Regions from separate parts of the Peribacillus sp. SRI_006 genome, predicted to be linked through region 2. Evidence: riboswitches for the same ligand, from Rfam matches in the RefSeq annotation. Region 2 holds a riboswitch; the other holds the start of a gene.

Region 1 (5,194 bases), on a different contig from region 2:
AATGGCTCGCGAACTGGAGTTACCATTAACGAGAGTAACCTTCTATGGTGGAAACATCGTAGTCGATGAATGATTCGCAAAAAAGGGACGGCCATGGCGGCTGTCCCTTTTTTTGGAATTCACGTAAGAATTAAAAATTAAAAGAGGTGCTCAATTTGCAGGATCCAACTGAACAGAATGAAGCTTATTTTTACTAAGTTCAGTGTTCATTTATGGGTGATAATCATGAATGAAAACGCTTCCTTTATATGGTTTTTTGACATATGATAGCAATAGACATAGGTAAGGGGGAAACGGTATGACAAGAAAGTATAAACAATTTGAAACGGCAGTCATCCATGAAGGATATGACTCGAAGAAGCATTTGGGAAGCTTGGCAACACCTTTATTCCAAACCTCAACATTCACTTTCGAAAATGCCGAGCAAGGGGAGAGGCGTTTTGCCGGTATCGAAGATGGATATATTTATTCTCGCCTTGGAAATCCAACGGTACAAGTGCTTGAAGAAAAGATTGCCGCACTGGAAGGCGGGGAAGCTGGCCTTGCTTTCGGTTCAGGCATGGCTGCCGTTTCAGCAGTACTTTTTGCGTTAACTAAAACAGATGATCACATCCTCTGCTCACAGGGGGTATATGGTTGTACATTTGGCCTTCTGCAGCTAATGAAAAATAAATACCGGATCACTCATGATTTTTGTGAAATGGATACTGAAGAACAGCTTAGGAAAATGATCCGGCCGGAAACGACCTGCATCTATGTAGAAACCCCGATCAATCCGACGATGAAAATGATTGACTTACAGATGGTGGTGAAAGTTGCGAAGGAATATAATGTGACGGTCGTAGTCGATAATACATTTTCGACGCCCTACCTACAGAGACCGCTTGAGTATGGCTGTGATATCGTCCTTCATAGCGCTACGAAATATCTTTGCGGGCATGGGGATGTCGTTGCGGGACTTGTCGTCGGTAAAAAGGAATTCATGAATCATATAGCTGGGACTACACAGAAAGATATCGGTGGAATCATTTCACCATTCGACGCCTGGCTACTATTGCGGGGGTTAAAGACCTTGCCCGTCAGGATGGACCGTCATTCGGCCAATGCAATGGCAATCTTTCATGAACTTAAGAAACATCCAAAGGTGAAAAAGGTATATTATCCAGGTGATGAAGCTTCCCCGGATCATTATATCATGCAAAAACAGATGAAACATGGCGGCGGCCTTATCTCTTTTGAATTGCATGGCACAAAACAGGATGCACAGGAATTCCTCAATAAATTGAATCTAATTAAAATTGCCGTAAGTCTTGGGGATGCCGAAACATTGATCCAGCATCCCGCTACCATGACGCACTCTGCCGTTCCTGAAGATTCACGGGAACAAATGGGCATCAGTGACCAGCTGGTCCGTCTCTCAGTTGGCCTAGAAGCTTGGCAGGATGTATGGCAAGATCTTCAGCAAGCATTTTAGGCTACCATATTCCTTCTACTTTTTATGAAGATGGTTATGGATATGATAAAAGTGATGGCAGCGAGGATATAAGAAATGTCCGTGATTACAGGATAGGCGGAGCTATTTCGTATCCCGATGCCTATGAACGCCCAAACGAATACGAGAGGATAGCACCAATCCCGGTTTTTACCTGCGAAGACAAAGGCCAGGATTGTTGCTGCAATCAGCAGGACGTTCGTCCAGGTTAAACTGGAAACCCCAAAACCGTCCCAATTGATATAGGTTAGGTAATAAGAAATGTCAGCGATCGTTGCAACACTTACCCAGCCTGTATAGACGGAAAATGGAAATAGGTCGAAAGTAGTGTGTTCCACTTTTTTTATGCTTGTATAAATGACCATTAAAGTAGCCAAAAGAGCAATGATGATGAATACGGATAACAAAAAGTGTTCATAGTGCCAAGCTAAAAGCCAAGCGCCATTCAAGACACAGCTTAAAGCGAACCAAGGGAAGGATGCCTTATAAGCAGGGCTGTTTTGATGTTTACTTAAAAACTGCCTGAATACCCAGATGGCGAGCAGGAAATAGATTAAGCCCCATATGGAAAATACATATCCGGCAGGAGTGAAAACGACATGAAGTTTATCGGAAATCTCTCCTGATGTCTGGCCGTTCAATGGCAGGAAATTGGCTAAAAAATTCATCGTGACGACGAACAGATAGAAAATCAGGTTGATGATGGAAATAAGCATTAAGCTTCCTCCTTATATGAAGTTTGATTCTCTAATCCTATTCCACATATTAAGCCTGCCTAACCTTTTTGGAGCACATCGGGGTTAATGGGGATCATTTTTACATAAAGTTAGGAAGTTCCTGTAACAATTGAACCATTTAAGGTTAGAAATTTTACATCTTCACTTTATGGTGATAAAATATTCAAAGATTCATATTATTTTAGTCCTTCGGGGTCGGGTGAAAATCCCAACCGGCGGTGATGAAGAAATTCTAAGCCCGCGAGCCTGTTAAAAGGCAGGATTTGGTGAGATTCCAAAGCCGACAGTACAGTCTGGATGGGAGAAGGACGTGTGGAACCCAAGTGTATACGTACGCCTAATTTTTCGAAAATGAAAATATTAGGCTTTTTAGGTATACAATTTTTTTCACTCATTTCTCCTGCTAACCCTTTAGGCCATCCTAAGGGGTTTTTTATATTTTATAAAAGGGGGAAAAACATGTTTACGGGAATCATTGAGGATATCGGTACTGTACATTCCTTAAAAAAAGGAAAAAGCAGTATGGAGTTATCGATTCGTTCTGAAAAAATCCTTGAAGATGTGCATCTGGGGGATAGTATTTCAGTCAACGGGGTCTGCTTAACGGTAACGTCCTTCACGAAAAGTTTATTTACGGTCGACGTGATGCCGGAAACGGTCAAAGCTTCCTCGATCCGGACGTTAAAATTGGGATCACCTGTTAATCTCGAACGAGCCATGAGTGCACAGGGAAGATTTGGCGGTCATTTTGTTTCAGGTCATATCGACGGAACCGGAACGATCATAAAAAAAGAACGGAAAGAAAATGCCGTATATTATGTAATCCAACTGGAAGAAGGGCTTAGTGCCTTTTGCATTCCAAAAGGTTCCGTGGCCATTGATGGAACAAGCTTGACGATATTTGGGATCGAAAGGAACCTTTTGACGGTATCATTGATTCCATTGACTCATCAGGACACCATATTGGGACAAAAAGCGGCTGGCGATATCGTTAACATCGAAAATGACATGATTGGGAAATATATAATACATCAAATGAAAAATGGCAATCCAAAACCAGGACTGAATTTAGAGTTTTTGGCAGAGCATGGATTCTAATAAAAGGGCGGTGTAATGATGTTCCATACAATAGAAGAAGCAATAGAAGATTTGAAGGCTGGCAAGGTAGTTATCGTGTCCGATGATGAAGACCGTGAAAATGAAGGGGATTTTGTGGTGTTGGCCGAAAAGGCGACACCGGAAACGATTAATTTCATGGCGACTCATGGACGTGGTTTGATTTGTACGACCATCACTGAACAACTGGCAGCAAAATTGAAACTGCATCCTATGGTAGGCGAAAATACCGATCATCATGGCACTGCTTTTACGGTAAGTGTCGATCATAAAAGCACCTCTACAGGAATCAGTGCTTTTGAACGGTCCTTGACCATCCTTGAGCTTCTTAATGAAGATTCGGTCGCAGAAGATTTCCAAAGGCCTGGTCACACTTTTCCGATAGTCGCTAAAGAAGGCGGCGTATTAAGAAGGGCAGGACATACGGAGGCATCGGTGGACTTGGCGAAGTTATGCGGTGCCGCTCCAGCCGGTGTAATTTGTGAGATCATGAATGAAGATGGATCGATGGCCCGCGTATCCGATTTAGAAGTCATCGCTGATAAATTCAACCTGAAGTTCATTACGATAGCCGATTTGGTTCGGTATCTTCAACATAATGATCCAATCGGGAAACAGGAACTTGAAATGAACATCCCGAAAGCTTGAAAGATTTTTAAGGTATGAAATCTTAACATAAAAAAATTATTGTTATTAAAAATTAGGAGGAATTAGACATGGGGAAAACTATTGAAGCACAATTAATCGGATCAGGATTGAAAGTAGGAATCGTGGTAGGAAGATTTAATGAGTTTATCACAAGCAAGCTTTTAGGAGGGGCATTGGATGGTCTTAAGCGTCATGGCGTTGATGAGAATGATGTTGACATCGCGTGGGTCCCGGGAGCTTTTGAACTTCCTTTAATTGCTAAGAAACTTGTGAATACAGGTAAATATGATGCGGTAATCGGTCTTGGAACGGTAATCAGGGGTGCTACTTCACATTATGATTATGTCTGCAATGAAGCAGCTAAAGGCATGGCTTCCGTTTCTTTGGAAACAGGTGTACCGGTTATCTTCGGTTTGCTGACAACTGAGAATATTGAACAAGCCATTGAGCGTGCTGGAACAAAATCAGGTAACAAAGGCTATGAAGCGGCCGTTAGTGCAATTGAAATGGCCAACCTTGGAAAATTGATTGAACAGTGATTTCACATAAGGAAGCCGCGGGGAATAACATTCCTGCGGCTTTTTTTTTGATGTGCCGGATCGTGGTTTGATTGAGTCAACTTTCTTCAACCATCTGGAAATTCTTTAAAGTTCGTAAAGTTAGCCATTGATCGATTAGCTAATGCTGCTCTTCGACACTCACCGAAACTCCTTCACTGGAAATACCCCGATTTCAAAGTAATGTGTTTTTTCATTATTTATCATTATAAATTATGGAGAATAAGGAATCATTAGGTAATTCATCGAAAAAAAAAACGAACAAAAGCGTCACGTAATGGAAGCATGATAAAATATGCAGATATGATTATGCTACAATTGTAAAGATTGCAATTGAAATTCATGTCTTTAGGGAAAAGTAAATTTATTAGTTATTAGGAGGGGTTTGTGTGTACCATCTCTTTACACATAATGATTTGGATGGAGTCGGGTGCGGCATTGTAGCAAAGCTGGCATTCGGAGATGAAGTAGTGGTTAGTTATAATTCAATTGGTCGCCTTAATCAGAATGTAGGTGCATTTCTTGAGCAGGCCAAGATTGAAGATACATTGATCGTTACTGATCTATCGGTTGATGAAGATAATGAAAAAATGATTACTCAGTTTGTGGAAGATGGAGGCAAGGCGCTGCTGATCGATCATCAT
Region 2 (5,194 bases):
GATCCTGCATTAAAGATAATAACGGGGAGACAATTATGACAGTCTTATTCACCAGATAAGCCGGCAGCTGATAACATAATGATTTACCTGACCCGGTTGGGAGCATCGCTAATGTATGACGGCCGGACATCAATGATTCAACCACTTCCTTCTGTCCAGGACGGAATTCATCAAAACCGAATTTTTCTTTGAGGACTCGTTCTATGTTCATCATCTCTCACCTATTTTCGCAAGTACAAGTCTTATTTGGAAAAAGCTTATTTGTTTATTATCGACCATCTGCTTGATAGCTTTAAGCTTTTTTATACCAAGTTCCTTAATCGCTTCAGCAATTTCCCTCTCATCCTCGATTGTCACATAATCGGAAATCGGAAAATCCTTTTCCGATAAAACAATTTCTACGAGGTGATCTTCGATGGTGTTGACTTTCAATCTGCGGATTTCAGCTATTTCACCGAGGTTTTTCCCTTCCTGGATGTATCGTAAAGTAGTCTTTGTAGATTGTGTCAAATGAGGATTACCACTTCTTTTCCAATCATTGGTCAATGAGGATAAGAGAGGGTAATCACCACCCATTTCCATTTCTGCAAGCATTTGATGCAATGAGTCAAGGAATGTATAGCGAACATACTCTTCTTCCGTATTTTTCCTTTTGGCAATCTGTTCAAACGTTAGACCAATCCTGTTTATCCCGGTCAATTTCAAAATGAAAATGTCTCGTTTCATATCACTTTGATTTTCTAAAAGGGATACCAGTTCATCATATAAATGTTGGGCAATCAACGCTCGATCCTGACGATTGGCATGTAAAAATTCCTTTACGAAGAATTGAATTTTGGGATTTCGTTGTATCGGATAAAAACGTCTTTCATTGTGGACAATATGGGATATGGTTTGAATGAGTAAATTTAACCTTCCCCAGAAAACAGGGGTGATATTGTGATACTTCCAACCATTTAAATACTCCGGAAAAGGATTATTTTTAAAGTAATCGTCCAACATTCGTTCACCTTGCAAACTAATTTCATATGCATCCGGTTTATCCGTTAAATTAATTAAGTCATGCTTAAGTGAATGTTCAATGTTTTGATTTAATTGCTGACGGGTAAATCGAGGCATTGTCCCAAAAATATCCGTTAACCCGAATAAATGGGCATCTTGGATGGTTTGTGACGATTTCTTCCCCTGCAGCATATGGTATATAGCATAAATGGAGCGCTCACCTTGAAATTTTTTTATCGCATATAGAATGATGGCCTGTAGATAATTATTCATGGGACTCACATCCTTGTTTCATTTAACCAATAAACCCATTGTAACAAAAATCTGCAAAAACCGCCGTTATTATTGATGAATACAACGGAAATTATGTGACTAAATGACGAAACATGGAAAGGACCAAGTTAATTTTTTCGATGTTTTTCGTTGACATTCAACTACATGATAGTTATTATCAATACAATTTCTATTGAAAAGTTTGGCATTCGGTCTTACAATAGGAAAGAGATAATAATCTGAAATAAAAAGATTATCAGTTGTTAATCAACTTAGGAGGGGTTATATTCATGGCTAAATTTACTATTGTGGATAAAGAAACATGCATAGCTTGTGGAGCTTGCGGAGCAGCTGCACCAGATATATATGATTATGATGACGAAGGGATTGCATTTGTTACCCTTGACGATAACGAGGGTATCGTTGAAATTCCAGATGTACTTATAGACGACATGATGGATGCATTTGAAGGATGCCCAACGGATTCCATCAAAGTTGCTGACGAGGCATTTGACGGAGATGCACTAAAATTCGAATAAAGGTACAAGCCATTTTCAATCGAGAATGGCTTTTTCTTTTGGCCAATGCACATACCAAAAAACAGGCATAATAAAACAACCGGATATGGATATCCGGTTGTTTTTTCATTTCTATCGTCAATGCCGTTAAGCATTTTTATATAATGTTTGCTTATTGATCCATGTCTGTAATTTAATGAACAGCAACATGAATACAGATGTGATAAGCACGCCTTTAATCACGTTGAAAGGCAAGATTGCCGTCGTAACGAACTTTCTTGACTCGGGCGCCGACATGGCATCCCATCCCATAAAGAAGGTATAAGCCGGTAAAAAGACAAAATAGTTTAATACGCTCATGAATACTGCCATGGAAACTGTTCCCGCAAGTAAGGCGAACGTCATTCCTTTTTTTGAATTGATTTTCTGAAATACATAATAAGTCGGCAAGACAAACAGTATTCCGGCTATAAAGTTAGCGATATGCCCCACAGGCACAGCAGTCAAGGTCCCTGTCATGACTAAATCCAATAGGTTTTTAATGAACTCGACTAGAATTCCAGCCATCGGACCGAAAATCAATGCCGCCATCAGTGCTGGTATGTCGCTAAAATCAACATTGAGAAAAGGCGGGAATCCTGGAAACGGGAAATTTAAAAGCATCAATAAATACGAAATGCTTCCCATCATGGCAAGTGAGACCATTTTTTTCACTTTGTTCTTTTTCATAGTTCTCTCTCCTTCTTTTCCGATCTACCTGAAAAAGAGGTTAGGATTCCAAAATATGTTGATGTTCAATAAAAACCCTTTAATTCCAATGGAATTAAAGGGATAAATTAAAGGTTACATCAAACAAACGTTCAGCAAATAACTGTTGAAACGCACTAAGGAACCTCCATCTTCTCCCATCCAGACTATACTGTCGGCTTTGGAATCACACCAAATCCTGCCTTGTAAGGCTCGCGGGCTTAGAAGTAGAAATTCCTTCATCACCGCCGGTGGGGAATTGCGCCCCGCCCCGAAGATAGACCTATAAAATTTTTTATACTTCCCATTATATCTGAAATGCCTTTTTTTTGATAGCATTTTTTCTCATTTGATGCATGTAGGATGAATATCGATTGTCGCAGTGAACGGCTTAAAACAAACAGCGGATTTACAATATGGCAATTCGAAAATTTTTTGCAAAAGGAGCGAAGCTATTTATATCGCCACCTTAAACGGATGATCAGTTGAAAATCATTTGTTTAAGCGCTTTCATTCAGATATGCCAAATTGACATTATCAGCATTTCAATTGTAAAATTAACTGAAATTTAAGATAACTTTTTCCTTAGGAAGGTGTTTAGACGTGTATCGGATTTTAGTAGCAGACGCCATTAAACCAGAAGGACTTGGACCGCTTTCAGAGGCATCCAATATTCAGCTCATTCAGAAGACCGTAGAGGAAGCTGCAAACGAACTTGATCAGATCGATGCAATTCTTGTGAGAAGTGCAACAAAGGTTTCGGAAGATTTAATGAACCGTATGCCGCAGTTGAAAATTATAGCACGCGCTGGTGTCGGTGTTGATAACATAGACATCCCCGCAGCGACAAAACGCGGGATTGTCGTGGTTAATGCACCTGACGGCAACACCATTTCAACAGCTGAACATACATTCGCGATGATGGCTTCATTAATGCGCCACATTCCGCAAGCTTATGCTTCATTGAAAAATGGGGAGTGGAAACGTTCCTCCTATACGGGAACTGAACTTCGTGGAAAAACATTAGGCATAGTTGGATTTGGACGCATCGGAGGGGAAATTGCCAAACGTGCTAAAGTGTTTGGCATGGATGTCATTGTCTATGACCCGTTCCTGACTGTAGATCGTGCAAAGAAAATGTCCGTAACGGCCCTGCCATTGGATGAATTGCTTCCTAAAGCAGACATCATTACTGTTCATACACCACTAACGAATGAAACTAGAGGATTAATTAATAAAGAAAAACTGCTTACCTGTAAAAAAGGGGTTTATGTACTGAACTGCGCCCGTGGTGGAATTCTAGACGAAGATGATTTATATGAAATGTTAGTTCAAGGGCATGTTGCAGGGGCGGCACTGGACGTTTTCGTCGAAGAACCTCCACTTGGCCATAAACTGCTGGAACTGGACAGCGTCATTGCTACACCGCATCTAGGCGCTTCCACGAAAGAAGCCCAATTGAATGTCGCCGTACAGGTTGCCCAAGAAGTTTTGACCTATTTCGAAGGAAATCCAGTCTCAAGCTCAATCAACCTTCCAGCCATATCTAAAGAAGTGTTTGAAAAGGTACAGCCATTCCATCAACTTGTTCAGCAAATGGGATCGATTGGTTCCCAGTGCATGAATGAAGGAATTCAGGAAATCTCCGTTACATATGCAGGAGAATCTTTGGATTTCGATACCGCGATTCTTACAAAAAGTTTAATCTCCGGCTTTTTAAGATCAAGAGTCGATGCATCAGTCAATGAAGTGAATGCCTTGTTGATCGCAAAAGAGCGTGGTATAACCATTGGTGAAAAAATCTCTACGGACTCTTTAGGTTACTCGAATTTGATCAGCCTTAAAGTAAAAGGTGACAACCGAGAATTAACAATAAGTGGGACCTATATCGAAAATTACAGTTCTCGAATTGTAAGTTTGAATGGTTTCAAAATCGACTTTCACCCAGAATCGAATTTACTTTATATCCAGCATACCGATAAACCCGGTGTAATCGGTAACGTAGGTAAGGTCCTGGGTGATCACGGAGTGAATATCGCCACCATGCAGGTTGGCCGAAAAGAAGCTGGCGGTGAAGCCATCATGGTTTTGAGCTTCGATTTACCATTAGAAGACAACATGAAACAGTTTTTAATGGAAACAGAAGAAATTACGTTCTTGGCCCGTATTTCATTATAAGAAGAAAAAAGTGCCCGCAGCGCGGGCACTTTTTTCTGTTAATGCATTCAATTCACTTGGTTCGGTGCTTCGGGCACCATTATGTCTTCAGTTAAATTCAGCTTTCCCACCTCTTCAATAGGAGCATTTTCAAACTTCACTTTTTCAAAACCAAAATCCTTAGCTATGAAGAGTATGGCTTCTAAAGCTTGAAGGGTTTCCTCACTATTTTCAATAACGGCTTGATCTGATAGGTGAATGGTCACAAGATCTCCATTAGTGCTTATCCTTTCCCATTTCAGGTCATGAGGGATTGCAGGTGAAATTCCCTCGATGTCCGCCTCCCCTTTTCCGGCAGAAAGCGCCTCCTCAAAGTCCCGATAACCCATATTGCTTGGAACAAGGAAACTTGGAGAGGACTCATCCCTTTGATAAAGAAGGTATGTGCGTTTTTTTTGATGAGGTATATCCACCTCCTTTAAATATCCCGCATGCGC

Evidence for each region. Region 2 has a riboswitch for FMN ahead of AC2YHV_RS11530 (ECF transporter S component). Riboswitches for the same ligand answer to the same signal wherever they lie in the genome.
Region 1: another riboswitch for FMN. It lies ahead of ribE (riboflavin synthase); the one in region 2 lies ahead of AC2YHV_RS11530 (ECF transporter S component).

What each region holds. Positions count from the first base shown of each region.
Region 1 is NZ_JBYCZT010000003.1:165,608-170,801, forward strand. It holds gene AC2YHV_RS05035 (DEAD/DEAH box helicase) at 1-73, shown strand, start outside; gene megL (methionine gamma-lyase) at 299-1,474, shown strand; gene AC2YHV_RS05045 (TspO/MBR family protein) at 1,471-2,208, opposite strand; FMN riboswitch at 2,411-2,542, shown strand; gene ribE (riboflavin synthase) at 2,689-3,327, shown strand; partial or broken gene ribB (3,4-dihydroxy-2-butanone-4-phosphate synthase) at 3,346-3,984, shown strand; gene ribH (6,7-dimethyl-8-ribityllumazine synthase) at 4,062-4,532, shown strand; gene AC2YHV_RS05065 (DHH family phosphoesterase) at 4,940-5,194, shown strand, end outside.
Region 2 is NZ_JBYCZT010000007.1:43,224-48,417, reverse strand. It holds gene AC2YHV_RS11545 (RecQ family ATP-dependent DNA helicase) at 1-211, opposite strand, end outside; gene AC2YHV_RS11540 (YpbB family protein) at 211-1,275, opposite strand; gene AC2YHV_RS11535 (ferredoxin) at 1,566-1,814, shown strand; gene AC2YHV_RS11530 (ECF transporter S component) at 1,941-2,522, opposite strand; FMN riboswitch at 2,687-2,823, opposite strand; gene serA (phosphoglycerate dehydrogenase) at 3,144-4,718, shown strand; gene AC2YHV_RS11520 (hypothetical protein) at 4,766-5,194, opposite strand, start outside.